DNA from 4 places in the Mesorhizobium sp. ArgA1 genome. Region 1 is predicted to be linked to each of the others. Evidence: predicted binding sites of a transcription regulator. Region 1 holds the regulator's gene; each other region holds the start of a gene.
What was found. The regulator LexA, encoded in region 1, represses DNA repair genes until DNA is damaged. The targets are predictions, from matches to a motif close to TGTTCNNNNTGTGTTCNG.

Region 2: a site for LexA is predicted at 1,693-1,710, ahead of ACWGTI_RS07060 (helicase-related protein). Genes of this name have one in related genera too.
Region 3: a site for LexA is predicted at 4,461-4,478, ahead of parE (DNA topoisomerase IV subunit B). Genes of this name have one in related genera too.
Region 4: a site for LexA is predicted at 4,095-4,112, ahead of ACWGTI_RS21035 (ImuA family protein). Genes of this name have one in related genera too.

What each region holds. Positions count from the first base shown of each region.
Region 1 is NZ_JBSKBQ010000003.1:82,873-89,954, reverse strand. Features, by position in the region: gene ACWGTI_RS10170 (ComEC/Rec2 family competence protein) at 1-2,379, shown strand, start outside; gene lexA (transcriptional repressor LexA) at 2,373-3,116, opposite strand; gene ACWGTI_RS10160 (molybdopterin molybdotransferase MoeA) at 3,235-4,440, opposite strand; gene moaC (cyclic pyranopterin monophosphate synthase MoaC) at 4,441-4,923, opposite strand; gene trpC (indole-3-glycerol phosphate synthase TrpC) at 4,926-5,738, opposite strand; gene trpD (anthranilate phosphoribosyltransferase) at 5,743-6,753, opposite strand; gene ACWGTI_RS10140 (peptidyl-prolyl cis-trans isomerase) at 6,784-7,082, opposite strand, start outside.
Region 2 is NZ_JBSKBQ010000001.1:1,428,630-1,435,711, forward strand. Features, by position in the region: gene ACWGTI_RS07050 (FAD-dependent oxidoreductase) at 1-559, opposite strand, end outside; gene ACWGTI_RS07055 (TetR/AcrR family transcriptional regulator) at 642-1,226, shown strand; gene ACWGTI_RS07060 (helicase-related protein) at 1,877-5,359, shown strand; gene ACWGTI_RS07065 (RNA-binding S4 domain-containing protein) at 5,375-5,761, shown strand; gene fdxA (ferredoxin FdxA) at 5,912-6,250, shown strand; gene ACWGTI_RS07075 (CarD family transcriptional regulator) at 6,622-7,082, shown strand, end outside.
Region 3 is NZ_JBSKBQ010000008.1:64,882-71,963, reverse strand. Features, by position in the region: gene ACWGTI_RS18570 (CpaF family protein) at 1-381, opposite strand, end outside; gene ACWGTI_RS18565 (AAA family ATPase) at 378-1,592, opposite strand; gene ACWGTI_RS18560 (hypothetical protein) at 1,638-1,904, opposite strand; gene ACWGTI_RS18555 (type II and III secretion system protein family protein) at 1,909-3,354, opposite strand; gene cpaB (Flp pilus assembly protein CpaB) at 3,387-4,310, opposite strand; gene parE (DNA topoisomerase IV subunit B) at 4,549-6,603, shown strand; gene ACWGTI_RS18540 (FUSC family protein) at 6,648-7,082, shown strand, end outside.
Region 4 is NZ_JBSKBQ010000010.1:63,360-70,441, forward strand. Features, by position in the region: gene ACWGTI_RS21025 (error-prone DNA polymerase) at 1-1,612, opposite strand, end outside; gene ACWGTI_RS21030 (DUF6504 family protein) at 1,609-3,081, opposite strand; gene ACWGTI_RS21035 (ImuA family protein) at 3,023-4,072, opposite strand; gene ACWGTI_RS21040 (metallopeptidase family protein) at 4,255-4,677, shown strand; gene ACWGTI_RS21045 (DUF1737 domain-containing protein) at 4,938-5,144, opposite strand; gene ACWGTI_RS21050 (HpcH/HpaI aldolase/citrate lyase family protein) at 5,210-6,091, opposite strand; gene ACWGTI_RS21055 (DUF4153 domain-containing protein) at 6,711-7,082, shown strand, end outside.

The DNA of each region.
Region 1 (7,082 bases):
ACTCCCTATGCCGAGCCGATGCCCATCGCGTTGCCCGAGACGCGACCTGGCCTCCGGCCCTTGTCTCCGGATGACGCGCCATCAGCGCCTGTCGCCGTGCCTGGAACTGGCATCCGTCTGGGCAGACTGCTCCGCCGTCCATCATGGCCCGCAATCCGCCGCAGCGTTGCAGTGGCCGCCGGCACGGAACTCGACCGTGGCGTTGCCTTCCTGCTGGTGCCGGTCTTCTTGGCGGCCGGGGTCATTGTCTATTTCTCGCTGGCCAGCGAGCCGGGCTTTGCCCAGCCAATCGCCATTGTGGCGTTGGCGACATGCTGTGCTGTCGCCACGCGATCCTGGCAAAGGACGCATCTGTGCTGCATGGCTGCGATGCTATGCGCGTTGGGCGTGGTTGCCGCCAAGGTCGAGACCTGGCGCGCCGGAACGCAGATGCTGGGCTCCGAGATCCAGACACGGTTGACCGGGCGCGTTGTCAGTCTTGAAGACATGGAGAATGGCCGCGTCAGGCTGACGCTCGACGTGATTTCCACCGCTCACCCCAAGCTGCGCTACGCGCCGGAGCGGGTCAGGCTCTCGGCGCGTGGGATTCCGGCCGATATGACGGCAGGCTCCCTGGTGACCGGCTATGCCAGGCTGTTGCCGCCGACGGGTCCGGTGCGGCCGGACAGCTACGATTTCTCCTTCGACAGCTATTTCAGCGGCATCGGCGGCAGCGGCTTCTTTCTCGGCAATCCCAAAACCATCGCCGCGCAGGAACCGCCGCCGCTGACTGCACGGCTCTCCTCTGCGATTGAGAATGCGCGCGAAAACATTGCCGATCATATCAGGGGCAAGATCGGCGGGGCCGAAGGCGAGATTGCCGCGGCGCTCATTGTTGGGGTGCGCGCCGGCATTCCGGACGAGGTCAACGAAGCGATGCGGCGCACCGGCATCTACCACATCATCTCCATTTCGGGTCTGCACATGGCGCTGGTCGCCGGCACCATCATGGCGTTGCTGCGTGGCGCCTTCGCGCTGTTTCCCGATTTCTCCTCGCGCCGGCCGGTGAAGAAATATGCGGCCGCCGTGGCACTCGTCTCGATCGCCGCCTATCTCGTCATTTCAGGCATCGTGGTCGCCGCAGAGCGCAGCTTCATCATGTTGGCGGTGATGCTCATCGCGGTGCTGTTCGATCGTGCCGCGCTCACCATGCGCAATCTGGCAATCTCGGCCATCGCCGTCATCCTGGTGTCGCCGCATGAGGTTGTCGGCCCGAGCTTTCAGATGTCGTTTGCTGCCACCGCCGCCCTTGTCGGCGCCTATGCCGGCTGGGCCGACTACCGCGCCGACAAAGTGAGAACGCCGCCGACAAAGCGCTCCCTTGCCGGTTTTCTGTCGCGAAGATTCTTGGCTGGCATGGGCGGCCTCGCCATGACCTCGATCATTGCCGGCAGCGCCACGTTGCTGTTCGCGATCTGGCATTTCCAGCGTGTGTCGCCGCTCAGCCTGCTCGCCAATCTCACCGTGATGCCGATCGTATCGCTGGTTGTCATGCCATTCGGAGTGCTCAGCGCGCTGGCCATGCCGTTCGGCGCGGACGGGCCGTTCCTCTACGTCATGGGCAAGGGCCTGACGGCAATGATCGCGATCTCTGCCTGGATCTCCGAGCGTTCGCCGCTCGATGCCGTCGGGCTGATCTCCATCCAGTCCGTATTGCTGGCAACGGTTGCACTGGTCATCGCGACCATGGCCACCACCTGGCTCAGACTGGCGGCCGTGCCTTTCGCGCTGGCCGGTCTGTTGACGGTGCCGCAGGTGCGCACGCCCGATGTGCTCATTTCCGAGGACGCGCATCTGGTGGCCGTGCCGATCGGTGGCGGCGAGCTCGCTCTCAACCGGGAGCGCGCAAACGAATTCACCACCGACAACTGGAAACGGGCGCTGATGGCCGAGACCATCATTCAGCCCGAGACATTTGAGACGGGAGACAGGCGGTTCGATCTCGATCCGCTCGACCTGCCGCCCGGCTCACCCTTCTACTGCACAGGCGATCTCTGCATTGCCCGGCACCCGTCCGGAGCCATTGTCGCGCTTGCAAAAGACCGCAAGACAGCCCAGCCAGCCTGCGCTTTCGCGAGCCTGATCGTCATCGACGACGCCACCGCCTACAATCCGTGCCGCGACCCGTTGGTTCTGGTCGTGACCAAGAAGCAGCTTGCCCGCGATGGTAGTGCCGCCGTCTTCTTCGATCCGCAATCGGCCGCGACAGCCCCAACCATTCGCTTCGCCGTCGACAAGCCCTACCGTCCCTGGCACGAGCAACGCCACTTCTCACGCGAAGCACGCGGCCTGCCGCCTTACAAGCAGCGCGAAAAGTACAAACCCAAGCCGGCTCAGTAACGCCTGATCAGCCCGACCAGCTTGCCCTGCACCTTGACCCGGTCCGGCCCGAAGATGCGGGTCTCATAGGCCGGATTGGCGGCTTCCAGCGCGATCGAGGCGCCCTTGCGGCGAAAGCGTTTCAGCGTCGCTTCCTCGTCGTCGACCAGCGCCACGATGATCTCGCCGGGGCTGGCGGTGTCGGCATTGCGGATGATGACCGTGTCGCCGTCGAAAATGCCGGCCTCGATCATCGAGTCGCCCTTGACCTCGAGCGCGTAATGTTCGCCGCCCATGATCATGTCGGGCGGCACCGAGATCGAATGCGTCTGGTGCTGGATGGCGTCGATCGGCACGCCGGCGGCGATGCGTCCCATCACCGGGATCGACACCGCCGAAACCGCGTCGTCATTGCCGGCAGACATCGAACGCGATGGCGAGGCCGGCTTGATCTGGCGGCCGAGACCGCCCTGGTTTTGACCGAGGCTGCCCTGGATGACGCTTGGTGAGAACTTTTTCGCCGCATTGAGGCCGGGCGCAATCGAGTCTGGCAGCCGCAGCACTTCCAGCGCACGCGCCCGGTTCGGCAGCCGGCGAATGAAACCGCGCTCCTCAAGCGCCGTGATCAGGCGGTGGATGCCGGACTTGGAAGCGAGGTCGAGCGCCTCCTTCATCTCGTCGAAAGACGGCGGGATTCCGCTCTCCTTCAGGCGTTCATGAATGAACATCAGGAGTTCATGTTGTTTGCGCGTCAGCATCGCGGCCCCCCGAGGGTTCTGAAACCAGAATCAGAAAAAACAAACCCAGAACAAACACTATCTGTTCCAGTTGTGTTCCGCAACCTTTTAAAGTTTAATGAATGTGTTGACGTTTTGTTCAGCGTAACATCAGCACGCTGCAGGCGGCGCCCGCGGCGGCGGCCGGAGCGAAGGGCTCGCGCACGATCAAGCCGTTGGCGTCGGCCAGCATTCTCAGCATCGAGGAATCCTGGATGCCGAACGGCGTTGCGACAAGTGCGCCGGCTTCTTCCCGGACCACGGCGCGCACGTAGTCCTGCCTGAGATCGTTGGCCGGCATCGCGGCGCCGAGCTGCGCCTGCCGCATATCCTGCCGATGGACGCGGCCACCCAGCTGCGCCAAAAGCGGTTTCAGGAACAGTTGCGAGCAGACCAGGCTCGCCACCGGGTTGCCGGGCAGGCCGATGCATCTGATTTCGCCGAGCCGCCCGAACATCAGCGGCTTGCCCGGGCGCATGGCGAGCTTCCAGAAATCGAGCTTCATGCCTTCGCCGTTAAGCACGTCGTGCACAAGGTCGTGGTCGCCGACCGAAGCTCCGCCGAGCGTGACGATGACGTCGGCCTTTGCCGCGACTGCCTTCTGCACCAGTGCTGCAATCGCCTCCCTGCGGTCGGCCGCGATACCGAGATCGAGAGCGCGCGCGCCGACCGATTGCGCGGCGGCCGCGACGCCATAGGCATTGGACGAGATGATCTGGTCGGGGCCAAGCGCGCTGCCCGGCGGCAGCAACTCGTCGCCGGTGGCGATGATGGCGACCAGCGGCCGTTGCACCACATTCACCATCGGATGGTTGGCCGATGCCGCCAGCGAAAGTGCGGCCGGATCGAGCACGCGGCCTTTCTCCAGCAGGACGTCACCTTGCGCAAAATCCAACCCCCGGCGGCGGATGTTGCGTTCCTTTGCCGTCGGCTCGGTGACCTCGACCTGGCCACCGCCGAGATCCCTGACATTTTCCTGGATGACGATGGTGTCTGCGCCTCCAGGCAGCGGCGCGCCCGTGAAGACGCGCACGGCCTCACCCTTGCCGACAGTGCCGTCAAAGCCGCGCCCGGCTGGCGCCATTCCGATTACAGAAAGCCGCGCCGGGGCGGATGCCACATCCTGCGCGCGCGCCGCATAGCCGTCCATGGCGGACGCGTTGAAAGGCGGCTGGGTGCGCAGCGCTACGACAGGCTCCGCCAGCACCCGGCCGGCCGCATCCGCCAGCGCGACGCTTTCACCCCGCAGCACGGTAGCGCCGTCGAGGAGGCGTTGAAGCGCCTCGGCGACCGGAACCAGCGCCATTTACGAACCCGCCTTGTAGTCGCCGGACTTGCCGCCGGTCTTTTCCACCAGCCTAATGCCGGAGATGATCATGGCGCGGTCGACCGCCTTGGCCATGTCGTAAATGGTCAGGCAAGCCACCGATGCAGCGGTCAGCGCCTCCATCTCGACGCCCGTCTTGCCGGTGACGCGGGCGAGCGCGGTGACCCTGAGGCCGGGCAAAGCGGGATCCGGCTCGATGTCGACCGACACCTTGGTCAACAGCAGCGGATGGCAGAGCGGAATCAGCTCATGCGTCTTCTTGGCCGCCATGATGCCGGCGATGCGCGCTGTGCCCAGCACATCGCCCTTCTTGGCGTCGCCATCGAGGATCATCTTCAGGGTTTCAGGCCGCATCGAGACAAAGCCCTCGGCGACTGCCGTGCGCGTCGTCTCGTCCTTGCCGCCGACATCGACCATGTTGGCCTCGCCCTTGGCGCCGAGATGGGTGAGGGCGGCTGTCATCGTCAGGCTACCTCGGCTGTCGCCTTGCCTGTCAAAAGCAGGCGCGTTGCCGTGGCGACATCCTCTTGCCGCATCAGGCTTTCGCCGACAAGGAAGGTTTCGATGCCGGTCTTTTGCATCCTGAGGCAATCGTCGTGGGTGAAAATGCCGCTTTCGCTGACCAGCAATCGGCCGCCCGGCACCATCGAAGCCAGCCGCTCCGAGGTTTCAAGGCTGGTCTCGAATGTTCTCAGATTGCGGTTGTTGATGCCGATCAGCTGCGACGACAGTTTTACCGCGCGCTGCGTCTCGGCCTCGTCATGCACCTCGATCAGCGCATCCATGCCGAGTTCGAATGCGGTCGCTTCCAGTTCGCTAGCCAAGGCATCGTCGACGCTGGCCATGATGATCAGGATGGCATCGGCGCCCCAGGCGCGTGCCTCGTAGACCTGATAGGGGTCGAACAGGAAATCCTTGCGCAGCGCGGGAAGCGACACCGCCTTGCGCGCGTTGGTGAGAAATTCCGGCGCGCCCTGGAAGGACGGCGCATCGGTCAGCACCGAAAGACAGGCGGCGCCGCCTTTCTCATAGGCCTGCGCCAGCGCTGGCGGGTCGAAATCGGCGCGGATCAAGCCTTTGGAAGGGCTCGCTTTCTTGATTTCGGCGATCAGCCCGAAACTGCCCGATCTGCGCTTCGCCTCAAGCGCCTTGAGAAAGCCGCGCGGCGCGTCCGCGTCCTTGGCCCGCGCCTTGATCTCGGCCAGCGGCATCTTCGCCTTTGCCGTCGCGATCTCGTCGCGCTTGTAGGCCTCGATCTTGCGCAGAATGTCAGCCACGGTCCTATCCGTTCGAAATCTCGACCAGCCTGTCGAGCACGCCCAGCGCCCGGCCGCTGTCGATGGCTTGTGCCGCCGCCGCCATGCCGTCGGCCAGCGTCGTTGCCTTGCCCGCCACCACCATACCGGCGCCGGCATTCATCAGCACCGTGTCGCGATAGGCCCCGGCAGCGCCGCTCAGCATGTCGCGCAACGCCTTGGCGTTGTAGGCGGCGTCGCCGCCGCGCAACTCTTCCTTGGTGTGGCGCTGCAAGCCGACTGCTTCCGGGGTGAGCGTAAAATGGCGGATCTCGCCGCCGGCAAGTTCCGCAACTTGCGTCTCGCCGGTAGTGGTGATCTCGTCATAGCCGTCGCCATGGACGACCCAGGCATGCTCTGTGCCCAGCGCCTTCAATGTCTCGGCCACCGGCACGATCCATTCCGGCAGGAACACGCCGACCATCTGCCGGCTGACGCCAGCCGGATTGGACAGCGGGCCGAGCAGGTTGAAGATGGTGCGGGTGCCGAGTTCGACGCGGGTCGGGCCGACATGCTTCATCGCAGGATGATGCGCCGGCGCGAACATGAAGCCGACGCCGGCCTCATGGATGCAGCGCCCGATCACTTCCGGCGGGATATCGATCTTGACACCGAGCGCAACCAGCACGTCGGCGGCGCCCGTCAGCGAGGACAGGCCGCGATTGCCATGCTTGGCCACCGGCACGCCGCAGCCGGCGACGACGAAGGCCGAAGCCGTCGAGATGTTGACGGAGTGCGAGTTGTCGCCGCCGGTACCGACGATGTCGATGGCGCCTTCAGGGGCTTCGACGCGCAGCATCTTGGCGCGCATGGTGGCGACAGCGCCGGAAATCTCGCTCACCGTCTCGCCGCGCACGCGCAGCGCCATCAGGAAGCCGCCGATCTGGCCAGGCGTCGCGTCGCCAGACATGATGATGTCGAAGGCTTCGCGCGCTTCGTCAAAGGTCAGCGCGGTCCCGGTGGCGACCTTGGCGATATGGATCTTCAGCGCGCTCATGGGGCCAAGACATTCATTGGGTTAAGGCGCTCATTGAGCCAAGGCCTGGGCAACGGCGGCCTGGTCGACGCTGACGGCGTACTGCGTCTGCAACTGCGCCACCAACTGGTCGAGCAGATCGTCGGACATGCCTTGCGTGAAGGATTTCTGCGCATCGTCGGGCACCGAACTGGCGTCGGCTCCGGCCGGCTCGAACACTTCGGCCACCTTGAACAGAATCTGGCCTTCGCCGGTGGGCGAGGGGATCAGCCCGGTGCCGCCTTCGCCGACGCCGAACATCGCTGCCGCGCCGTCCTTGCCGAAATCGACATCGTCGGCCTCGCGCTTCA
Region 2 (7,082 bases), on a different contig from region 1:
CGAGAACAAAGGAGCCGTCATAGGCCTCACCGTCGAAGCCGATGCCCGCTGCGTCGCGGACCACGCTGTGCATACCGTCTCCACCGACGACGTAGCGTGCCGCGATCGTGCTTTCGCGGCCGTTCTGGACAAGGGTAACGCGTACACCGTCCTGGTCCTGCGTCAGCCCCTTCGCTTCGACGCCGCGATGGATGGCGCCGCCCAGTGCGGCGATTCGTTCGGCCAACACCTTCTCGGTCAGGTTCTGCGGGATCATCAGCACATAAGGGTATGCTGTGGGCAGACCGGCGAAGTTGAGATTGACCAGCGTCCGGTCGCGGTCGCGGATGGCAAAATTGTCGAGCTTCAGCCCGAGTTCGACCAGGCGCCCGGTGACGCCGAGCGGCTTCAGTGTTTCCAGCGTCTGCGCATGGATCACGCCGGCGCGTGAGGTGTTGAGGCCTTCGGCGAGACGGTCTACCAGCACATGGTCGACGCCTGCCTGATGCAAAGCAATTGACAGCGCAAGGCCAGTTGGGCCGGCGCCAATGATCAGGACTTCGGTGGTATCGGGCAACATTTTCTGGCTCCATTTGTCAACGATTGGTGACTTTTAGTTTGAGCGCTTGAATTTGTCAACAGTCGTTGGCATATGAATTTTCATGATTACGAATCAGCCTAAGAAACCCAGCAAATCCGACCGTACCCGCGCACAAATCCTGGACGCCGCCAGACAGCTTTTCGCCGAGCATGGCTATGATGGTGCCTCGATCCGTGACATCGCCGCACGCGCGTCGATCGATCCGGCAATGGTGATCCGCTACTTCCACAGCAAGGATGAACTGTTCGCCAGGGCAGCGCTGTTCGACCTGCAACTGCCGGCAACCCAAGTGACCGACGAAAGCTCGATCGGTGATGCAATTATCCGACGCTTCCTTCGAACATGGGAAGGTTCGGTCAACGCCACCGGCATGGTCATCCTGCTGCGTTCAGCAGCATCGAACGAATTCGCCGCCGACAAAGTTAGGGAGATCTTCGCTACGCAAGTGAGACCGGTCGTTGCGGCGTTCGGCGACCCTGCCGACGCCGGCCGCCGCGCCGGACTTGTCGCCAGCCAATTGCTTGGCCTGGCGACCTGCCGCTATCTGCTGCAGCTTCCACCGGTCGTTGCCCTGTCGCATGATGAAATCATCGCCAGCATCGGCCCGACCTTGCAGCGCTACGTCACCGGAGCGGCGGCGACCTGAAAGGTCGCCAGCCGACGGCTATAGCTGATCACTTGTGCTGTTCCGGCACGCAAAGATTAACAGCTCCGGTCCCCCTCTGTGCGAAACCCTCCTCACAAGCGGTGAATTCTCGGTGGACAAGCTGTGGATAACACAACATGTTGGGGTGAACAAAACGGGAAAGTTCCCCACATCGCTAATTTGTCGCCGATTCGTTCCGGCTTTGACCGGAACGTTAACGACGAAGACCCAAACCGCCAGCCAAATGGTTAAGTTCGGTTAGGAAAAGTCAATAATTTCATAACCTTGACGGCGGTCTATCGGAGCGTGGCCAGGCTTCGCCGGCAAAGGTCAACGGGAACGCTCGCCCTGCATGAATCGGGCCAGTTTCAGAGATTCAGCATGTGGTGAGAATCCCAGTGCCAAAATCCACATGTAGCCGTGAACAAAAGCTGAACCAGCTGGAGTCACCGATTCGTCGCCGATTCGTTCCAGACTCGTTCCAACTTTTTAATCGGAAGAGAATCCTGACCTCGAAGGAGACGCCAAAACTGCCGGCCGGAACATTCCGCTTTCGCTTCGCGCTCGAAATCCCTATGTGTCGGCTGTCATACGCGCCATGCGAGGCGCGCTCCCGACAACACGATGCAGAAAGCCTCATTTCCGGGCCGATGAACATCCAGCCGAAACACACCGAGCCGCTGATCCTGTCGGGCCGCGACGTGACCGCCGTGCTGGGGCCGACCAATACCGGCAAGACCCATCTCGCCATCGAGCGCATGGTGGCGCATGAGAGCGGCATCATCGGCCTGCCGCTCCGCCTTCTGGCGCGAGAGGTCTACGCCCGCGTCTGCGAAAAGGTCGGCGCCCACAAAGTGGCGCTGATCACCGGCGAGGAAAAGATCCAGCCGCCCGGCGCGAAATATTCGGTCTGTACCGTCGAGGCCATGCCGCGCGAGACCGACGCTGCCTTCGTCGCCATCGACGAGGTGCAGCTTGCCGGTGACCTCGAACGCGGCCACATCTTCACCGACCGCATCCTGCACCTGCGTGGCCGCCAGGAGACGCTGTTGCTTGGCGCGGCCACCATGCACGGCATCCTGCAACGGCTGTTGAAGGGCGTCTCTGTTGTAACGCGTCCCAGGCTGTCACACCTGGCCTATGCCGGCTCGAAGAAGCTGACCCGGCTGCCCCGGCGCACGGCGATCGTCGCCTTCTCCGCCGACGAGGTCTATGCCATCGGCGAACTGATCCGCCGCCAGCAGGGCGGCGCCGCCGTCGTGCTGGGCGCCCTCAGTCCACGCACCCGCAACGCCCAGGTGGCAATGTTCCAGGCGGGCGATGTCGACTATCTCGTTGCCACCGACGCCATCGGCATGGGTCTCAATCTCGATCTCGACCATGTCGCCTTTGCCCAGAACCGCAAATTCGACGGCTACCAGTACCGCAATCTGACGGCGGCCGAGCTCGGCCAGATTGCCGGCCGGGCCGGCCGGCATCTGCGCGATGGCACCTTCGGCGTCACCGGCCAGGTCGATCCGCTGGACGAGGACCTGGTCAAGCGCATCGAAGGCCATGAATTCGATCCGGTGAAGGTGCTGCAATGGCGCACCGCGCATTTCGATTTCGCCAGCCTCGATGCGCTGAAGCGCTCGATCGAGACCAACGCACCGGTCGAAGGCCTGACACGGGCGCTGCCGGCGGTCGATGCGCAGGCGCTCGAACATCTCTCCCGCGACGAGGACATCCGCGCGCTCGCCACCAATGCCAAGCGCGTGGCGCTGCTGTGGGAGGCCTGTGCTCTCCCTGACTACCGCAAGATCGCGCCGGCCCAGCATTCCGACCTCATCGCCTCGATCTATACGGACCTCGCCAAACACGGCCATGTCGACGAGAACTATATGGCCGAGCAGGTGCGCAGGGCCGACACGACCGAAGGCGATATCGATACGCTGTCGCACCGCATTGCCCAGATCCGCACCTGGACATTCGTGTCCAACCGGCCGGGCTGGCTGGCCGATCAGGCACACTGGCAGGAAAAGACGCGCGAAATCGAAGACAGATTGTCGGATGCGCTGCATGAGCGGTTGACGAAACGGTTTGTAGACCGCAGGACTTCCGTCCTCATGCGGCGCCTTAGAGAAAATACAATGCCTGAAGCCGAAATCAGTCCTACCGGAACCGTCCTTGTCGAAGGCCATCATGTCGGCGAGTTGCAGGGGTTCCGCTTCACCGCCGACCAGAGCGCTGGCGGCGAAGACGCCAAGGCCGTGCGTACGGCGGCGCAAAAAGCGCTGGCCGCCGAGTTCGAGGCGCGCGCCGAACGCTTCGGCGCCTGCGCCAATGGCGATCTCGCGCTCGGCTCCGACGGCACGCTGCGCTGGATCGGCGCACCGATCGGCACGCTGGTTGCGGGCGAAGACGCGCTGAAGCCGCGCCTTGTGCTTTTGGCCGACGAGCAGCTGACCGGCCCCGCTCGCGACAAGGTCGCCGCGCGCGCAGAGCGTTTCGTCAATTTCCAGATCGAGTCCCTGCTGAAGCCGTTGGTCGACTTGAAGAATGCCGAGCAGATCACCGGCATCGGCCGCGGCATCGCCTTCCAGCTCGTCGAACATTTCGGCCTTATCAACCGCCGCGACATCGCCGAGGAGATGAAGTCCCTCGATCAGGAGGGACGCGCCGCCTTGCGCCGGCTCGGCGTGCGCTTCGGTGCCTATCACGTCTTCGTGCCGGCGCTGATCAAGCCCGCGCCCGCCGGACTGATCACGCTTTTGTGGGCGCTGAAGAACGACGGCAAGGACAAGCCCGGCTTCGGCGACGTCGTGCACGCGCTGGCCTCCGGCCGCACCTCGGTGGTCATCGACCCGGCTTTCGACAAGACTTTCTACAAGCTCGCCGGCTACCGTAATCTCGGCCGCCGCGCCGTGCGCATCGACATTCTGGAACGGCTGGCCGATCTGATCCGCCCGGCGACCAACTGGAAGCCCGGCCTCGGACAGCGCCCGGACGGCGCCTATGACGGACAGTCCTTCATGGTGACGCCGCCGATGATGTCGATCCTGGGCGCAACCGCCGACGACATGGAAGAGATCCTGAAAGGTCTCGGCTACCGCGCCGAGCCAAAGCCGGCAGCGGATGTGAAGGCGCGGCTGGAAGCGCAGGACAATGCCGCGCGGGAAGCCGCGGCGGCCAAGCTGGCAGCGGACGCAGCTGCAAAAGCCGAACAGGCCAAGGCGGCGGAAGCCGCCGCAACTGACACTGTCGCCGAAACGCCAGCCGACGGTTCTGAACCGGACGCGACTGCCGTCACTAAGGTTACAGCTGAGGAGCCCGTTGCCGAAGTGGCAGCGGAGGCTGTTGCAGACGCTCAGCCGGAAACTCCAGCTGAGGTTAAGGACGACGTGCCGGCGCCAGCAGCCGAAGCCGTTGCAGAAGAGGCACCAGAAGCTCCGGCCGAAGCTGGAGAAGAGACTAGGCTTGCGGCGGAGGCTCTCACTGAGGAACCTGCCGGCGAAAGCGCCGGAGCCCCTACCTCCCCCTCGATGGGGGAGGTCGCGTCGCGAAGCGACGCGGGTGGGGGTGACAACGCCGACGGTGCAGATACTGCCGAAGCCGGCGCTCCCCCCGCCCCGGCGCTGCGCGCCGACCCTCCCCACGAGGGGGAGGGTGGAAACGCTGCGCCTGCCCCAGAGGCTGAAGAACCAAAGCCGATATTGCTGTGGCGGCAGGGCCGTTTTGAGCAGCGCCCACGCCATCGGCACGAAAACCGCCGGGACAATCGTCCGCGCAACGGCCAGGCTGCCCGCACCGATGCGCCTGCCGACGCTGCCGGCGGACAGCCCGCAACCGGCGAACGGCCGGCCTATCAGGGCCGGCGCGACCAGCGCGACGGCGCTGCCAAGCCGCGCTTCGACCGTTCGAAGTTCAAGCCCAAGCCGCAGGCCGAAGGCGAACAGCGCCGCGACGGCAAGCCGCAAGGCGAGCGTCGCGAAGGCCGCCCCGATTGGAAAGGCAGCAGGCCGGAAGGCAAGGGCGGGCCGCAAGGGGGCAAGCCGGCCTTCCAGCCCAAGCCGCGCGAGGAGCGTCCCATGCGCTTCGATCCGGATTCGCCCTTCGCCAAGCTCGCCGCCTTGCGCGACCAGCTGAAGAAGTAGGGTCGGCGCGCTGCGATGGTTGCTGAAGGTCGTCAGCGCATCGACAAATGGCTGTTCTTTTCGCGCGCGGTAAAATCGCGCTCGCTGGCGGCCAAGCTGGTGATCGCCGGACGCGTGCGCGTTAACAGCGACAAAGCAGCGCAGGCATCGGATCTGGTCAAACCAGGCGACGTTTTGACCATCACGCTCGAGCGCCGCATCTCCGTCTGGAAGGTGCTCGGCACCGGTGTGCGACGCGGCCCCGCCGAGGAAGCGCGCACGCTCTATGAGGATCTGTCACCGCCGCCTGCGCCCAAAGGCGAGGCTGTCGCCGATGCCATTCCCGCGTTGCGCGAGGCCGGCAGCGGCCGGCCGACCAAGAAAGAGCGCAGGCAAACCGACCGGCTGTTTGGGGACGACTGAGAGGATCTGCGGTCTCCGCCGTGCCGGTGATCTGGAATTCCATTCCGGAAGCGCCGGTCCCACCGGCAATGGCCGCCCTTGCAAGCGGCAGGCAAAGGCGTTACCTCACCAAAAAAGCCTGATAAAATCGGGACGTCCCGGAGCCGACCAATGACCTATGTCGTGACCGACAACTGCATCAAATGCAAGTACATGGACTGCATCGAGGTCTGTCCGGTCGACTGTTTCTATGAAGGCGAAAACATGCTCGTCATACATCCCGACGAGTGCATCGACTGCGGCGTCTGCGAACCGGAATGCCCGGCCGATGCGATCAAGCCCGACACCGAGCCGGGTCTCGATAAATGGTTGCAGGTCAACACCGAATACGCCGAGAAATGGCCCAACATCACCGCCAAGAAGGAGCCTCCGGCAGACGCCAAGACCTTCGACGGCGAGGCCGGCAAGTTCGAGAAATATTTCTCCGCTGAGCCAGGCGAAGGCGACTGATGCTACGGCCGACTTGGCCGTCATAACGCCGCGTAACGCGCATCACAGATTACCTGCCTTGACAGGCGGCGATGTTGCTCGGCCTTCGCGTTTGCAGCAAAACCTTGATTCTCCCTACTTTTTGTGCTACATCAGCTGAAACATGCCGGTGACACAACGTCGATTTATGGCGCAAGCGCCCAAAATCACTGAAAGGTGAAATCCCCAATCGGACCAGAGCAATCTGGGCCAGGCAGTCGCTATGTATGCGGTTTGCCGGTCCCGGCTTTTTCCGATGGGTTCATCTGTTGTGCGGCTAACGATCGGCTTCCCCGGTCGCACGCGTTCGGACCGGCAGGCCGCCGGTGCCACAACAAGGAGTTCAGGGCGTAATGGCAACGATCACCCCGCAGAAGAAGTCCACCGCGGCACGTCACGGTTTCAAGACCGGCGAGTACATCGTCTATCCGGCGCACGGCGTCGGCCAGATCGTCTCGATCGACGAGCAGGAAGTTGCGGGCCACAAGCTGGAACTGTTCGTCATCGACTTCCAGAAGGACAAGATGCGCCTGAAGGTGCCGGTCGCCAAGGCGACCTCCATCGGCATGCGCAAGCTGTCCGAAGAGGATTATGTCGAGCGCGCGCTGAAGGTCGTGCAGGGCCGCGCCCGCGTCAAGCGCACCATGTGGTCGCGCCGCGCCCAGGAATATGATGCCAAGATCAATTCGGGCGACCTGATCTCGATCTCGGAAGTCGTGCGCGACCTCTACCGCGCCGACAACCAGCCGGAGCAGTCCTATTCCGAGCGTCAACTCTATGAGGCCGCGCTCGACCGCATGGCCCGCGAGATCGC
Region 3 (7,082 bases), on a different contig from region 1:
GTCCTTGAGCAACGGCTCCAGCGGACCGAGGCCGACCATCTCGTCGACGATGTCGTCGACCAGCGACTCGAGCTCGACGGTGTTGATCGCCATCCGCTCCTGGCGGGTCTTTTCCGACACGAATTCCTGCACCTGCCGGCGCATTTCATCCTTGGGCAGGCGCTCCAGCGCGACAAGGTTGATCTCTTCGAGCAGCAGACGGTGGATGCGCACGCGGGCGTCGAGCACCTTGTTGGCGCTTTTTCCCGGTGTTGTATCTGACTTCGGCGGCAAGGCCTTGCGGATCGTCGGAATGACCACCGCATGATGCGCGACCGGCGCTTCTGCCGGCTTGAGCGGGCGGGCGTCACGGTTCTGCAGGGTCGAGAAGCGGCTGGTCATCCGGCTTTCCTCTTCAGGAGGCCCCTGCCGATGCCGAACAGCGAGCGTGATTTCTCCGGCGTCGCGACGGCTTCTTCGGGCAGGATGATCTTCTTCAGATCGTTGACGACATTGGCGTTCGGGTCGATCTCGTGCAGCGGCACGCCGCGGTCGACCGCTTCACGCACCAGCCGGTAGTTGTTGGAGATGCCGCCGACGAAATGCTCGCCAAGGATTTCCTGGACATCCGCCTGCTTGATGCCGTTGTCGAACATCTTCTGCTCGAACCGGTTGACGATGACATTCGGCTTCACTTCCTTGCCGGCCGTCTCGTAGACCGCTTGGATCAGCCGCTGCGTATGGCGCAGGCACGGCACCGTCATTTCGGCGACGATGTAGAGCTTGTTCGAGCCGAGCAGCACCGTCTCCGTCCACGGGAACCAGGTGCGCGGCATGTCGATGACGACATTGTCGAAATAGGCCGAGACAAGATCGAGCATGCGCACCACGACATCGGTCTTGAATGACCGCATTTCGGACGGACGCGTGGGTGCGGCCAGCACACAGAGCCCGCTCGCATGCTTGGACAGCATCACATCCAGCAGCTGCCGGTCGAGGCGCTCGGGCTGGTTCTCGATTTCGGTGATGTCGAAGCGCGGTTCGAGGTCGAGATATTCGGCGCAGGCGCCCTGCTGGAAATTGAGATCGACCACGCAGGTCGACGCGCCGCGCGTCACCGAATGATGCAGCTGGAAGGCGGTCTGCAGCGCCAGCGTCGTGGTGCCGACGCCGCCTGCGGCCGGCATGAAGGTGTAGATCTGCGACTCGGTGTTTTCCTCGCGCCCCGGCCCTTGCAGGGCGCGCACGACCGAACGCACCAGATCGGCCGTGGTGATCGGCTTGACCAGGAAATCGGCGACCTGGAGCTGCACCAGGATGCGCACCGCGGCGGCGTTGAACTCCTGGGTGACGACGACGACCGGAACGCGGCCTTCGAGCCGGCGCATGATGCGCTGCAGCGACTCGATCTCTTCGAGCTTGGCCGCATCCATGTCGACGATGAGCGCGCCGAAATCGGCTTCCTGGACCTCGCCGCGCAGTTCGGAAATGTTCTTCTCGACGGTCGAAAGCTGGATCACCTCCGAGGCCGCGAAGGCGGTGCGCGTATCCTGCACAAAGGTCCGGTCGCTGGACACCAGCAGGATTTTCTTGGTCTTGATACCGCTTGCCATTTTGTCAGCCTGTCAGGTCATTCCCGGTCAAAATCACCAGGCAGATCAATCGGTTGTCGACGTTGGTTGCACGGCCTTGGCGTCGGCCGCCTGATCGGCGGCGTTCACCGCCGCCTCGCTGCGCTGCGCCGGCACCAGCAGCCTTGTGTTCTGGACGCCGTACTTCCAGGGATCGACCATCTGCATCGCCGTATTGGCAGCTTGCGCATTGCCGGCGGCGGTCGTCGGCCCCTCGCTGCGGATATAGTCATCGCTGGTGCAACCGCTGGCGAGGCCGGCGAGCAGCAGGGCAGTGCATGGTCCAACCCGCATGGCTTCAATCCTTCGGCAGGTCGAGGAAATGCCCGACCGTGGTGACCGGGGCCGGCTGCGCCGTGCTGCCGCCGGCCATGGCCACTGCACGGTTGGCATCGGACGCTTTCACTTCCTCGGTGTTGTTGAGAAAATAGTCGACATTGCTGGCCGGCTGCGTGCCGTCGGTCGGCTCGAGCAACTTCTTCGACGGATCGACCGGCTTGACCAGGTAGGGGGTGACGATGATCACCAGATCCGTCTCGCGCCGCTGATAGGATTTCGAGGAGAACAGCGAGCCGAGCACCGGCAGCTTGCCGAGGCCGGGAAGACGCGACGTGGTGATGTCGTTCTGCGATTGCAGCAGACCGGCGATCATGAAGCTCTGGCCGTTCTTCAGGTCAACCGAGGTCCTGGCGCGGCGCACGATAAAGCCCGGCACCGAAATCTCACCGATATTGTAGGAGGCCGAGGCATCGATCGAAGATACTTCCGGCGCGATGTCGAGGCTCACCAGCCCGTCCTTCAGCACGGTCGGCGTGAAATCCAGGCTGACGCCGTATTTCTTGTAGCTGACGGAAATCTTGCCATTGTCCTCGGAGACCGGGATCGGGAACTCGCCACCGGCGAGGAAGCTTGCCGTCTGGCCCGAACGGGCGATCAGGTTCGGCTCGGCCAGCCGTCTGGCGAGACCGCGTTCCTCCAGCGCCTTGATGGCGACGTCGATCGACAGGCCGTTCGACAGCAGCCGGCCGATGATCTCGCCATTGCCGGCCGCCGGGACCGCGCCAGGCTCGATGGTGACGTCGCGCCCGCCAAGGCCGTAAGCGAAATTGGCGCTGTATTTGGCGCCGAGATCCTGTCCGGCCTGGCGGTTGATCTCGACGAAGCGGACGTTGAGCTGAACCTGCTGCGAAGAAGAGATGTTGACCGAATTGATCACTTCCTCATTGCCGGAGAAGCGGCTGGCGATCTTGCTTGCCTTCTCGGCCGCGACCGCGTCGTCCGCCTCGCCCGACAGAACGACGCGGCCGTTGGCCGAACCGACCTTGATCTTGGCGTCCGGCACGCTGGCGCGAATGGTGCTGGCCAGCTGGTCGGTGTCCAGCGTCACCTCGATGTCGACGGTGCCGACCAGCTGCTTGTTCTCGTCGAACAGTGCGATGCCGGTGGTGCCGAGATTGTTGCCCAGCACATAGAAGGATTTGTCGGTCAGCGGATTGACGTTGGCGATCTCCGGATCGCCGATGACGATCTGGTAGAAGGCGGCATTGGTCATGATCGTCTTCGGCTTGCCCTTGGCAACCTTGATCGACGCATTCTTGGTCGACGACACATAGACGATGTCGTTGTCTGCCCGGGCCGGCGCGCTGAAGCCGAGCATTCCGGCCGCGGCCAGACAAGCCGCCACGGCCAGCGCTCGCATGGGGCGCACGCGTGTCGTCATCCGATATGCACTCAAGTCAGACATTGTCCCGTCCCTCGCCCGGTCCCCACCGGCAGTTATTTCTGGTCCCGCGCAGGAACCTGGTATTCCTCGGCCTGCGTGCCGCGCGTCACGATGACCGTCTTGAATTTCGGCTTCTCCGGCTCCTCCGCGGCGCTGAACAGCGCGCCGGCTGCCGCCTGGACACCGGAGGCGACCGAGCCGCCGAAGGATGAGATGGTGGTGACCCCGTCCTTTGCGGCACCGCCATCGGCGGCCGAGCGGAGCGACAGCGACAAGGTGCCGACGGTGCGGGCAAGCGCCACTTTCTGCGCCCCTTCGGTTGTCACCTCGATGGTTACGGAGTTGGCGATCTGCGGCGTGGTCTGGCGCTCGTCGGCGCCCTGCCCGACGGTCAGCACCTTGGCGTCGGAGACGACGATCTCGGAGGTAACGGTCGAGCCGGCCGCGCCTTGCGCATTCTTGGCCACTTCCTGGATTTCGCCGGCGTCGCGCGTCAGCACCACGTCGACCCGATCGCCCGGCGTTACGAAGCCGCCGACACCAGCGATCTCGTCGGTGCGGATGGTCACCGCCCGCATTCCGGGCGTCATCATGTTGGACAGCGTCGCGCGGCCGTTCGGGCCTGACAGCTTGCTGAGCAGCACCGGCTCGTTGATCTCGATCGGCGACAACACCACACGGCTGCCATCGGCGAGCAATGCATTGATGGTGGTGAAGGCGCCCTGCGGCACGGATTCTTCCGACCACGGGATTTCGGTGAGCTGTGCGCGGTCGAGTTGCATGCCGTAACGCAGCGGCGCGTTGGCCACGACGATGGTCTTGAACTCGACCTTGGGGGTCACGGGCGCCGGGATCGATGCCGTCTTTTCCTCGGCATCGGCCTTGGCCTGGCTCTTGACCCAGAAATCCGCGGCAAAGATCGAGATCGCGCCGAAAACGGCGGCGATGCCGATCATCGTTATGGCCTTGCCCCTCACAACTAAACCCCTGACGCATGTGGTCTTTTGTTTGTTGAGGCCCACGCTAGGCCGCATAGTTAAAGATTCAGGAATCCCGGCCGGTCCGAACGGACCTATTTCTGCCGGCTTGGTTATCGAAAGGTTTTAGGATAAGAAGGGGTTAAATCCCCGAACGTAACAGGAACTTCCGTCGCTTGGCGCTGAAAAGCGTGGCAGTATCGACGGGTGATTCGCGGCACCGGATTCAATGGCAGGCATGGACGACAACAACGATCTTTTCGGCAATCTGGAAAAGCAGCCGCAGCCGACCCGGACAACAGCGCGCCCGGCTGATCCGCTGATGCAGGCCACGAAACGTGCTGTTGCGACCAAGGATGGCAGCGAAGGTTATAGCGCCGCCGACATCGAGGTGCTGGAAGGGCTGGAGCCGGTCCGGCGCCGTCCCGGCATGTATATTGGCGGCACCGACGACAAGGCGATGCACCATCTGTTCGCCGAGGTCATCGACAATTCGATGGACGAGGCGGTCGCCGGCCATGCCACCTTCATCGATGTCGAGCTTTCGGCCGACGGGTTTCTGACCGTTACCGACAATGGCCGCGGCATCCCGGTCGATCCGCATCCGAAATTCAAGAAGCCGGCGCTCGAAGTCATCATGACGACGCTGCATTCGGGCGGCAAATTCGACTCCAAGGTTTATGAGACCTCGGGCGGCCTGCACGGCGTCGGCGTCTCCGTCGTCAATGCGCTGTCGGACCATCTCGAGGTCGAAGTCGCTCGAGGTCGCCAGCTCTACCGCCAAAGATTCTCCCGTGGCGTTCCGGTGAGCGGGCTGCAGCAACTCGGCGAAGTGCACAACCGGCGCGGCACCAGGATCCGCTTCCATCCCGACGAGCAGATTTTTGGCAAGGGCGCCGCCTTCGAGCCGGCGCGGCTTTACCGCATGACGCGCTCGAAAGCCTATCTGTTCGGCGGCGTCGAAATCCGCTGGAGCTGCGATCCGTCGCTGATCAAGGAAAAGGATCAGACGCCGGCCAAGGCGGAGTTCCATTTTCCGGGCGGCCTGAAGGACTACCTCAAGGCATCGCTCGGCGACGACTTCCAGGTGACGCGCGAAATCTTCGCCGGCAAGAGCGAGAAACAGGGCGGCCATGGCTCGCTCGAATGGGCGGTGACCTGGTTCGGCGGCGACGGCTTCATCAACTCTTACTGCAACACCATCCCGACCGGTGAAGGGGGCACGCATGAGGCCGGCTTCCGCAACGTGCTGACGCGCGGGCTTCGCGCCTATGCCGACCTCGTCGGCAACAAGCGCGCCTCGATCGTCACCTCCGAAGACGTCATGATCTCGGCGGCGGGCATGTTGTCGGTGTTCATCCGCGAGCCGGAATTCGTCGGCCAGACCAAGGACCGGCTGGCGACGATCGAGGCCATTCGCATTGTCGAGACCGCCATCCGCGATCCGTTCGACCACTGGCTGGCCGACAATCCGCAGGAAGCGTCGAAGCTGCTCGAATGGGTGATCGCGCGCGCCGACGAACGGGTGCGCCGGCGCCAGGAAAAGGAAGTGTCGCGCAAGAGCGCGGTGCGCAAGCTCAGGCTGCCCGGCAAGCTCGCCGACTGCACGCAGAATGCCGCCGCGGGCGCCGAACTGTTCATCGTCGAAGGCGACTCGGCCGGCGGCTCGGCCAAGCAGGCGCGCGACCGCGCCAGCCAGGCGGTGCTGCCGCTGCGCGGCAAAATCCTCAACGTCGCCAGCGCCGGCAACGACAAGCTGGCCGCCAACCAGCAGATTTCGGACCTGATCCAGGCGCTCGGCTGCGGCACGCGCTCAAAATACCGCGACGAGGATTTGCGCTACGACCGCGTGATCATCATGACGGACGCCGATGTCGACGGCGCCCACATCGCATCACTGCTGATAACCTTCTTCTACCAAGAGATGCCAAACCTGGTGAATGGTGGCCATCTCTATCTGGCGGTGCCGCCGCTCTATTCGATCCGGCAGGGCGGCAAGGTCGCCTATGCCCGTGACGATGCCCACAAGGACGAGCTCTTGCGCACCGAATTCACCGGCCGCGCCAAGGTGGAAATCGGTCGCTTCAAGGGTCTGGGCGAGATGATGGCCTCGCAGCTCAAGGAAACCACCATGGATCCGAGGAAGCGTACCCTGCTCAGGGTCGACGTGATCGATGCCGTGGCCGCGACAAAGGATACGGTCGACGCGCTGATGGGTACCAAGCCTGAGGCACGCTTCCGCTTCATTCAGGAACGCGCCGAATTCGCCGAGACGGAAGTGCTGGATATCTAGGCGCCGGCCGGTCTAGCCTGCGCTTCCGATACGGAGACCAGCTTGTGATCTGGGCGCGGCTGAGGAGCTACTTCGAAACCAGTTTGGCTGGCCTGACGCAGCCGACACGCTCGGACTGGATTTTCGCGCTGCGCACCGTTTCGGCCGGTCTGATCGCGCTTCTCGTTGCCTACGCGCTGAAACTCGACCACCCGCAATGGGCGATGATGACGGTTTTCATCGTCGCCCAGCCGGTCGCCGGCATGGTGCTGGCGAAAGGTTTTTACCGGCTGCTCGGCACTCTGGCCGGTGGGCTTGCGGCGATCGGCATCACCTCGGTTTTCGGTGCCAGTCCCTGGCTTCTGGTCACGGCGCTGTCCGTCTGGATAGGGCTGTGCACGCTGGTTTCGTCGCTGCTGCGCAACCCGGAAGCCTATGGCGCAGCGCTAGCCGGCTATACCGCGATGATCATTGGGCTCCCTGCCTTCGGCCAGCCGCAT
Region 4 (7,082 bases), on a different contig from region 1:
GGGCCAGTACGTCGACCTTGAGGATCTTCACCGCGTCGAGATCGTCCTTGTCCCACTCGACCATCTTGCGGGCCTCCATCGCCGTCTTGACGATGGGGACGATCTCGTCGAGCCGGTCCCTGGTGATGACGAAGCCGCCGACATGCTGGGAGAGATGCCGGGGAAAGCCCATGATCTCGTTGGCGTGGGCGAGCACATGCCGGGTTGAGGTTTCGCTGCGGTCGAGGCCGCCGGCATGCGCCTCCTTCTCGCCGAGCTCCGAGGTCGACCAGCCCCAGATCGAGCTGGACAAGGCGCTGCGGACATCGTCCGACAGGCCCATTGCTTTCGCCACCTCGCGCAATGCCGAGCGGCCGCGATAGCTGATGACGGCGGCGGCCAGCGCGGTGCGCTTGGCGCTGTATTTCGAATAGATGTACTGGATCACCTCCTCGCGCCGCTCATGCTCGAAGTCGACGTCGATGTCGGGCGGCTCGTTGCGCTCCTCGGAAATGAAGCGCTCGAACAGCGTGTCGATGCGCTCCGGACCGACCTCGGTGATGCCGATGCAGAAGCAGACGATCGAATTGGCGGCCGAGCCTCTGCCCTGGCACAGAATGCCCTCGTTGCGGGCGAACTGGACGATGTCGTAAACGGTCAGGAAATAGCGCGCATAGTTCAGGCGCTCGATCAGAGCGAGCTCTTCATCGATGCGCTGCGAGACGGAAGCGGGGACGCCCGCCGGATAGCGCGTGGCGGCCCCCTCCCTGGCCAGACGCTCGAGCTCGGCCTGCGGCCCGAGGCCCGATTGCGTCGGCTCGTCGGGATAATTGTACTGGAGATCGCCAAGCGAGAAGCTGAGCTCGCCGGCGAAGCGCAGCGTCTCGGCCAGCGCCTGCGGATGACGGCGAAACAGACGCACCATTTCCAGCGGCGGCTTCAGATGGCGCTCGGCATTGGCCGTCAGCTCCAGCCCGACCTCGGCGACCGGCACATTGAGGCGGATGGCGGTGAGCACGTCCTGCAGCGAGCGTCGTTCGGCGCTGTGATAGAGCACATCGTTGGTCGCCATCAGCAGCACGCCGGCGGCGTCGGCCATGGCGGCCGCCTGCTCGATACGGAAGCGGTCATTGCCGTGATAGTCCGGCGCCACGCCAAGCCGCAGATTTGCGCCGAAACGATCCTTCAGCTGACGGATCAATGCCAGGGGATCGTCCGCATTCGCCGAGAGATCGGGCAGCACCGCCAACGACAGCAGGTCGCCCCATTCGAGCAGATCGCTGCGCTGGAGAAGGGTTGCGCCCTTCTCGTTTTCGTCGCGCAGATTGGCCTGCGTCAGCATGCGGCAGAGATGGCCCCAACCCTTGCGGTTCTGCGGGTAGGCGAGAATATCCGGCGTGCCGTCGCCGAACACCAGCCGGCAACCGGGGTGGTAGGCGAGCTTCTCGACCTTGGCCTGCTGCCAGGCGCGCACGACGCCGGCCACGGTGTTGCGGTCGGCAAGCCCGATCGAGGAAAAGCCGAGGAATTTGGCGGCGACCACCAGTTCCTCCGGCTTGGAGGCGCCGCGCAGGAAGGAGAAGTTCGACTGGATGCCGAACTCGGCATAGGGGATGACGGTCAGCGCGTTCATGCGAACACCCCGTGCATGAACCAGCGCGGCGAAGGCTGGCCGGCGCCGTAGAGCCCCTGGCGGTAGAGCCAGTAGCGTCGGCCCTCTGCATCCTCGATGCGGAAATAATCGCGGGTCGGTGCGTCTTCCTCGCCCTTCTGCCACCATTCCGGCGCGATGCGCTCCGGCCCTTCGGCACGGGCGACCCGGTAGAGCGCACGCCGCCAGCGAAAATTCATCGGCGGGCCTTCCGGCATTTCCGTCGCCGGCACTTCGATCGGTTCGGGCGAACGGAACAGCCGGATCGGCCGCTCTGGCGGGAAGATTGTTGCGGGCGGCGCGTCTTTCCGGTCCGACCTTTTCGGCGGCGTGGTCCGCTGCGGCGCCTCGGAAAAGGGTATGGTGGCGACGGCGCGTTCCGGCAAATGGCTCTCGACAGCGACCGCTTTCAGCACAGCAGTGTCGCCGAGCCGGGCGCGGATGCGGTCGGCAAACATCGCGATGTCGGCGCCGTCGTCCTCGGTCTCTCCGGTCAAATCGGCCTGCTGCATGTCGAAGGCGGCGGCCGCCAGCACCGAAAGCCGCACCAGGTCGAAGCCGTAGCCGGCGTCGATATCCTGCTCGAGCGCTGTCAGCCGCTCGTGGAACAGGCGCTGGATCAGCTTCGGTTCGCGCAAGGGTCGTGATGTGCCGACACTGAGCCGGCTGACAGCGCCGTCGACGCGAAACAAAAGCAGCGCCAGCATCCGGGCGCCCTCGCCGCGGCGCTCGAGGTCGACCTTCAGCGTCACCGCCAGCATTTCCACCAGCCGTTCGATCTCGGCGGTCAGCACAACCGGCTCAGCCAGGTGGCGTTCGACCGAAAGCGGCGCCACCGGCAGGCGCGGCGATACCGCCTCGTCGAGGCGGCCGAGCGCCTGGTCGAGGCGCAACAGCAGGCTGGCGCCGAAGCGGCGGGCGAGCGGCGCGCGTGGTGCGGCCATGACCGCGCCGGCGGTGCGCAGGCCGACACTTTCCAGGCTGGCGCGGATATCAGGCTCGATGCGCAAAGCGGCCAGCGGCAAAGGGGCAAGCAGCGCTTCCTCTTCACCTGAGGGAACGATGCGGTCGCCGCAGAAGCGCGCCGCCGCCCAGGCCGCGCCCGGCGTTGCGGCCAGCCCGGCGCGGACGTCGAAACCCTGCTGGAAAAAGCGCGCAAGAATGTCGTCCAGCATGGCGCGTTCGCCGCCGAACAGATGCGTGCAGCCGGTGACGTCGAGATAAAGCCCGTCGGCGCCGTCCAGCGCCACCAGCGGCGTGTAGCGGTCGCACCAGTCGGCGAGGCCTTCGAGCAGCCGGCGGTCGGCCTCCGGGTCGGCCTCGACGATGTCGATCGAGGGATGCATGGCGCGCGCATCGGCAATGCCCATTCCGCGCTTCAGGTGCAGCGCCTCAGCCCGCTCGTCGAGGGCCGATATGCGCTGGGCGTTGCGGTCGCGATGGCTGATCACCAGTGGCAGATGATCCGACGGCCGGGAACGCCACGACCGTCCCAGGCGCTGGCGCAGGATCCGTTCCGCCCCGAGATGCGGGAACCACAGCGACAGAATTCTCTGGTTGTTCCTTGCGTGGCCGTCTTTCTTCGAAACGGTGTTCATCGGGGTTCCACTCCAGTGTGAATTGTCCGGGCAGAGCGGTGCGGCTCTTGCCGATGCTGACGGAGAAGGCGGGGCGGCCGATCGAGCCGGCGAGCGGCCCGGCGATGGTCCGGCGGCTTGCAGCCGCTGCGGACGACACGATGAGGCGCACCGGGGCGGCGGTTGGTTCGGCCTCGCCGGCCTGGCGCAGCAGGAACACCGGCCGGCCGGCGCTCTGGGCGCGGGCGTGCAGCCGGCGCGTCGCGGTGAGGTCGAGCCGCTGCGGGCTGCCGCGGATTTCGAGGATGATTGCGGCCAGCGTCGTCATCCTCGCGGCCTCCTCGGCCACCCACAGCGCATCGGTGAGTTTCGGCGCCTCGGAAAACAGCAATTGCTCCGGCGAGATGCCGAACATGCCCTGCAATCCCTTGGCATAGGGGAAGCCGGCCTCGCGAAAAATCTCCGACGTGCCGATCCACAGCACGGGCAGGTTCTGCCCCCTGAGGATCAGGCTGATCAGCGACAGCACAAAGCCGGCGACGGCCCCGGCATTGCGGGTCTCAAGGCCGTGGATTTCGGTCAGGGCGGCTTTCGGCAGGCCGCCGCTCAAGCCACCCCCGAGGGCCGCATCGAAGCGCTCGACGCCGGTGGGCAGGAAGGCATCCGGCGAAGCCACGGCAAGGCCGCGCCGGATGATGGTGACATCGGCATTAGGTTCGGGCGCACCGTCGATAGCGCTGTCAGCGCGCGCACGAGGTCGCTCGCCAGCCGGCGCTGCCAGGCGCTCGGGCAGCGTTCCCTCGATCTTCGCGATCTGGCGGCGCAGGGCAAAAACAGTCTCCCGCGCCACGGCTGATGTCGCCATGACGGTCAGTTTCTCGCACAATTGTTCCTGTTATGTTCCTATAGATTCCAGAGGGTGCCGGAAGAGTCAAGCGGAGTCATGGGGAATTTATTCCTGTCTCCGAACCAGGAGGATAGGCGGCGGCCGCGCTCATTTGCCGATTCCGGAGGGAAAGCCTATATGCCGGGATCAAAGGACGAAGCATGGCCCGCATCTACAAGACCCGCACCTGGCACGACGAACTCTCGCCCTCGATCGAGGAGATGGAGTTTCTGGCGCTGGAGGCCTATGCGCATCTGCCGGACGATTTTCGCAAGCTGACCGGCGAGATCGTCATCGTGATCGCCGAGTTCCCCACCGACGAGATCATGGACGATCTGTCGCTGGAGACGCCGTTCGACCTGCTCGGTCTGTTCGAGGGCCGCGGCATCGCCGAGCGCTGGAACCCGCAGACCGGCGAAGGCCCCAACCGCATCACGCTGTACCGCCGCGCCATCCTCGACTACTGGGCCGAGAACGAAGAAACGCTGGGCGACATCGTCACCCACGTGCTGATCCACGAGATCGGCCACCATTTCGGCCTGTCGGACGATGATATGGAGAAGATCGAAGAGGCGGCGGAATAACGGCCACGAGCGCCAAGGCACGGATACTCCACAACAGGCGCCTCATTCCTTCACACCCCCCTCTGCCCTGCCGGGCATCTCCCCCGCAAGGGGGGAGATTGGCGGCTTCGATGATCCGCCAAATCCTGCAACGTTGGCGATTGGCGAAAGCGGTTGAGCGCGTAATCTCCCTCCTTGCGGGGGAGATGGCCGGCAGGCCAGAGGGGGGTGCGGGCCCGCTGACATCAAAGAGTCCCGCACTGCCCCTGCTGCCTAACTGCCTACCAGTCGCTCAGCTTCGTATCCGGCCCGTATTCCTGGCCGTCGACGTCCTTCACCACGGCCTGGCCACAGCGCATCGACTTGGTCTTCTTGTCGTAGGCGTAGGTCGGTGAGCCGAACAGGTGCCAGCCCTTGTTCAGCGCCGCCGTCACCTTGTGGCAGAAGCTGGAATCGTCCGGGGCGGACAGAAAGCGATAGAGTTTCATGGGTCAGGTCCTGTCGTGAATTCTGTACTTGTTGCGGTGTGATCTTCCGAAGCCGGCTTAGGCAATCATGCGCCGATGGCGGCGGCCTTCGCCAGCAATTTTTCGGCCTGCGCCAAATGCAGCCGCTCGACCATCCTGCCGTCCAGCGCAATCACGCCCTTGCAGGCGTTTTCCGGGAAGGCGAAGGCTTCCTTCACCGCGCGCGCCTCGGCCAGGGCTTCGGGCGCGGGTGCGAAGGCGCGGTTGGCGGCGTCGATCTGGGCCGGGTGGATCAACGTCTTGCCGTCGAACCCCATGGCGGCGGCCTCCGTGCACTCGCGCGCAAACGCGTCGAGGTCACGAAAATCATTGGATACGCCGTCGAGAATGTCGATGCCGCCGGCCCGCGCGGCCAGCACCATCTGCATCAGCCATGGCACGAGATAGCGCCGGTCGGGCGTCGCCAGAATGCCGGTCTCCTTGACCAAATCGTTCGTTCCGGCAACGAAACAATTGAGGCGCGAGGCCGGATCGCGGCCGAGTTCGGCGATGGCGCCGATGTTGAGCATGGCCTTGGGCGTCTCTATCATCGCCCAGAGTTTGACGCTGTCAGGGGCAAAATTGTCGTCGAGCACATCGCCGACTTCGAGGATGTCGCGCGGCGTGGCGACCTTGGACAACAGGATGCCGTCGGGTTCGAATTTCGCTGCGGCGAGCAGGTCGTCGTTGCCCCAATCGCTGGACAGCGCGTTGACCCGCACGATCATTTCGCAGCGCCGTTCCGGCCGGCTGGCGAAAATATCGGCGAGCCTTTCCCGGGCCGCGACCTTGTCGGCGGGGGCGACGGCGTCTTCGAGATCGATGATCACGGCATCGCAGGTAAGCGTCGCGATCTTGGCCAGCGCCTTGTCGTTGGAGGCGGGGACGTAGAGTACAGAGCGGCGTGGGCGGTAGGATTCGCTTGTCATGGGTCCGATCTATGGCGGCTGTGGACGGGTGAGGCAAGGGTGCGGCTGGTGATTGGCGAAGTCGGCGCTGCCCCTCACCTTGTCTGTCCTCCTCAGCAGTTGCGGAAGGGAGCCCTTCCTCTCCCCCGTCGATCGGGGGAGAGGTGTCGAGCGAAGCTCGACGGAGTGGGGGTCGAGCCTTGGACGCAAGGCTGGGTGATGTTTGCGCCTAGTCTATGTCCGTTCGCGGCGAAGGTGGTTCCCCCACTCCGTCTCGGCTTCGCCGAGCCACCTCTCCCCCCCTCCGGAGGGAGAGGAAAGGAGCCTGGCTGGGGAAGCGACAACGGCCGGAAGGATGGCGCGCAGCGCCCTAGCCTTGAAGTAAGCCCCTGCACAAAAACTGCACGGTTCTGCGGAAAACCTCCTCCGCTCTGCCCCGCCGTCTCCCTGCCGACCAGCGACAAGGCGGCATGCAAAAGCAAAACACCCTCCGTCTGCCCTACAGGCTGCGCAGCGAAAGCTGGTGGTTGGTCGACCCGCCCCGGCCAGAGGCAAGCCATCGCCCTGAGGCAAGCCTGCTCCCTTTTATCCGCAGGCATCCGCCGGTCGGTCGCGTCCAGCCCACCAGGAAGGTCCGCGCATGACATCGTTCGTCAGCTTTTGCAGCCGCTTGGGCATCGCCGTCCTGCTCGTCGCGCTGGCGGATTTTTTCTTTTACGACCAGCCGGTTGGCATCACCGTCCTTGTGTTCGCCATCGTGACTGCCGCCGCGGTGGTGGCCGTGCATCCCGCCGCCCTGAATTCCCCCATGCCCTTGCTCAAGCCGGTCTGCCTGCTCGCCGCGCTGCTGCCGCTGGCCGAGAATGTCAGCCCGCTGTCGGTCTCGATCACTCTCGTTGCCATGGTGGTGTTTGCGCTGTCGCTGGCCGGGCGGCTGCGGCGCCGCATCGCCGGCGTTGCCCGCCAGATCGCCTTGTTTCTCCTGGCTGTGCCGCTACGGTTCATCAGCGAT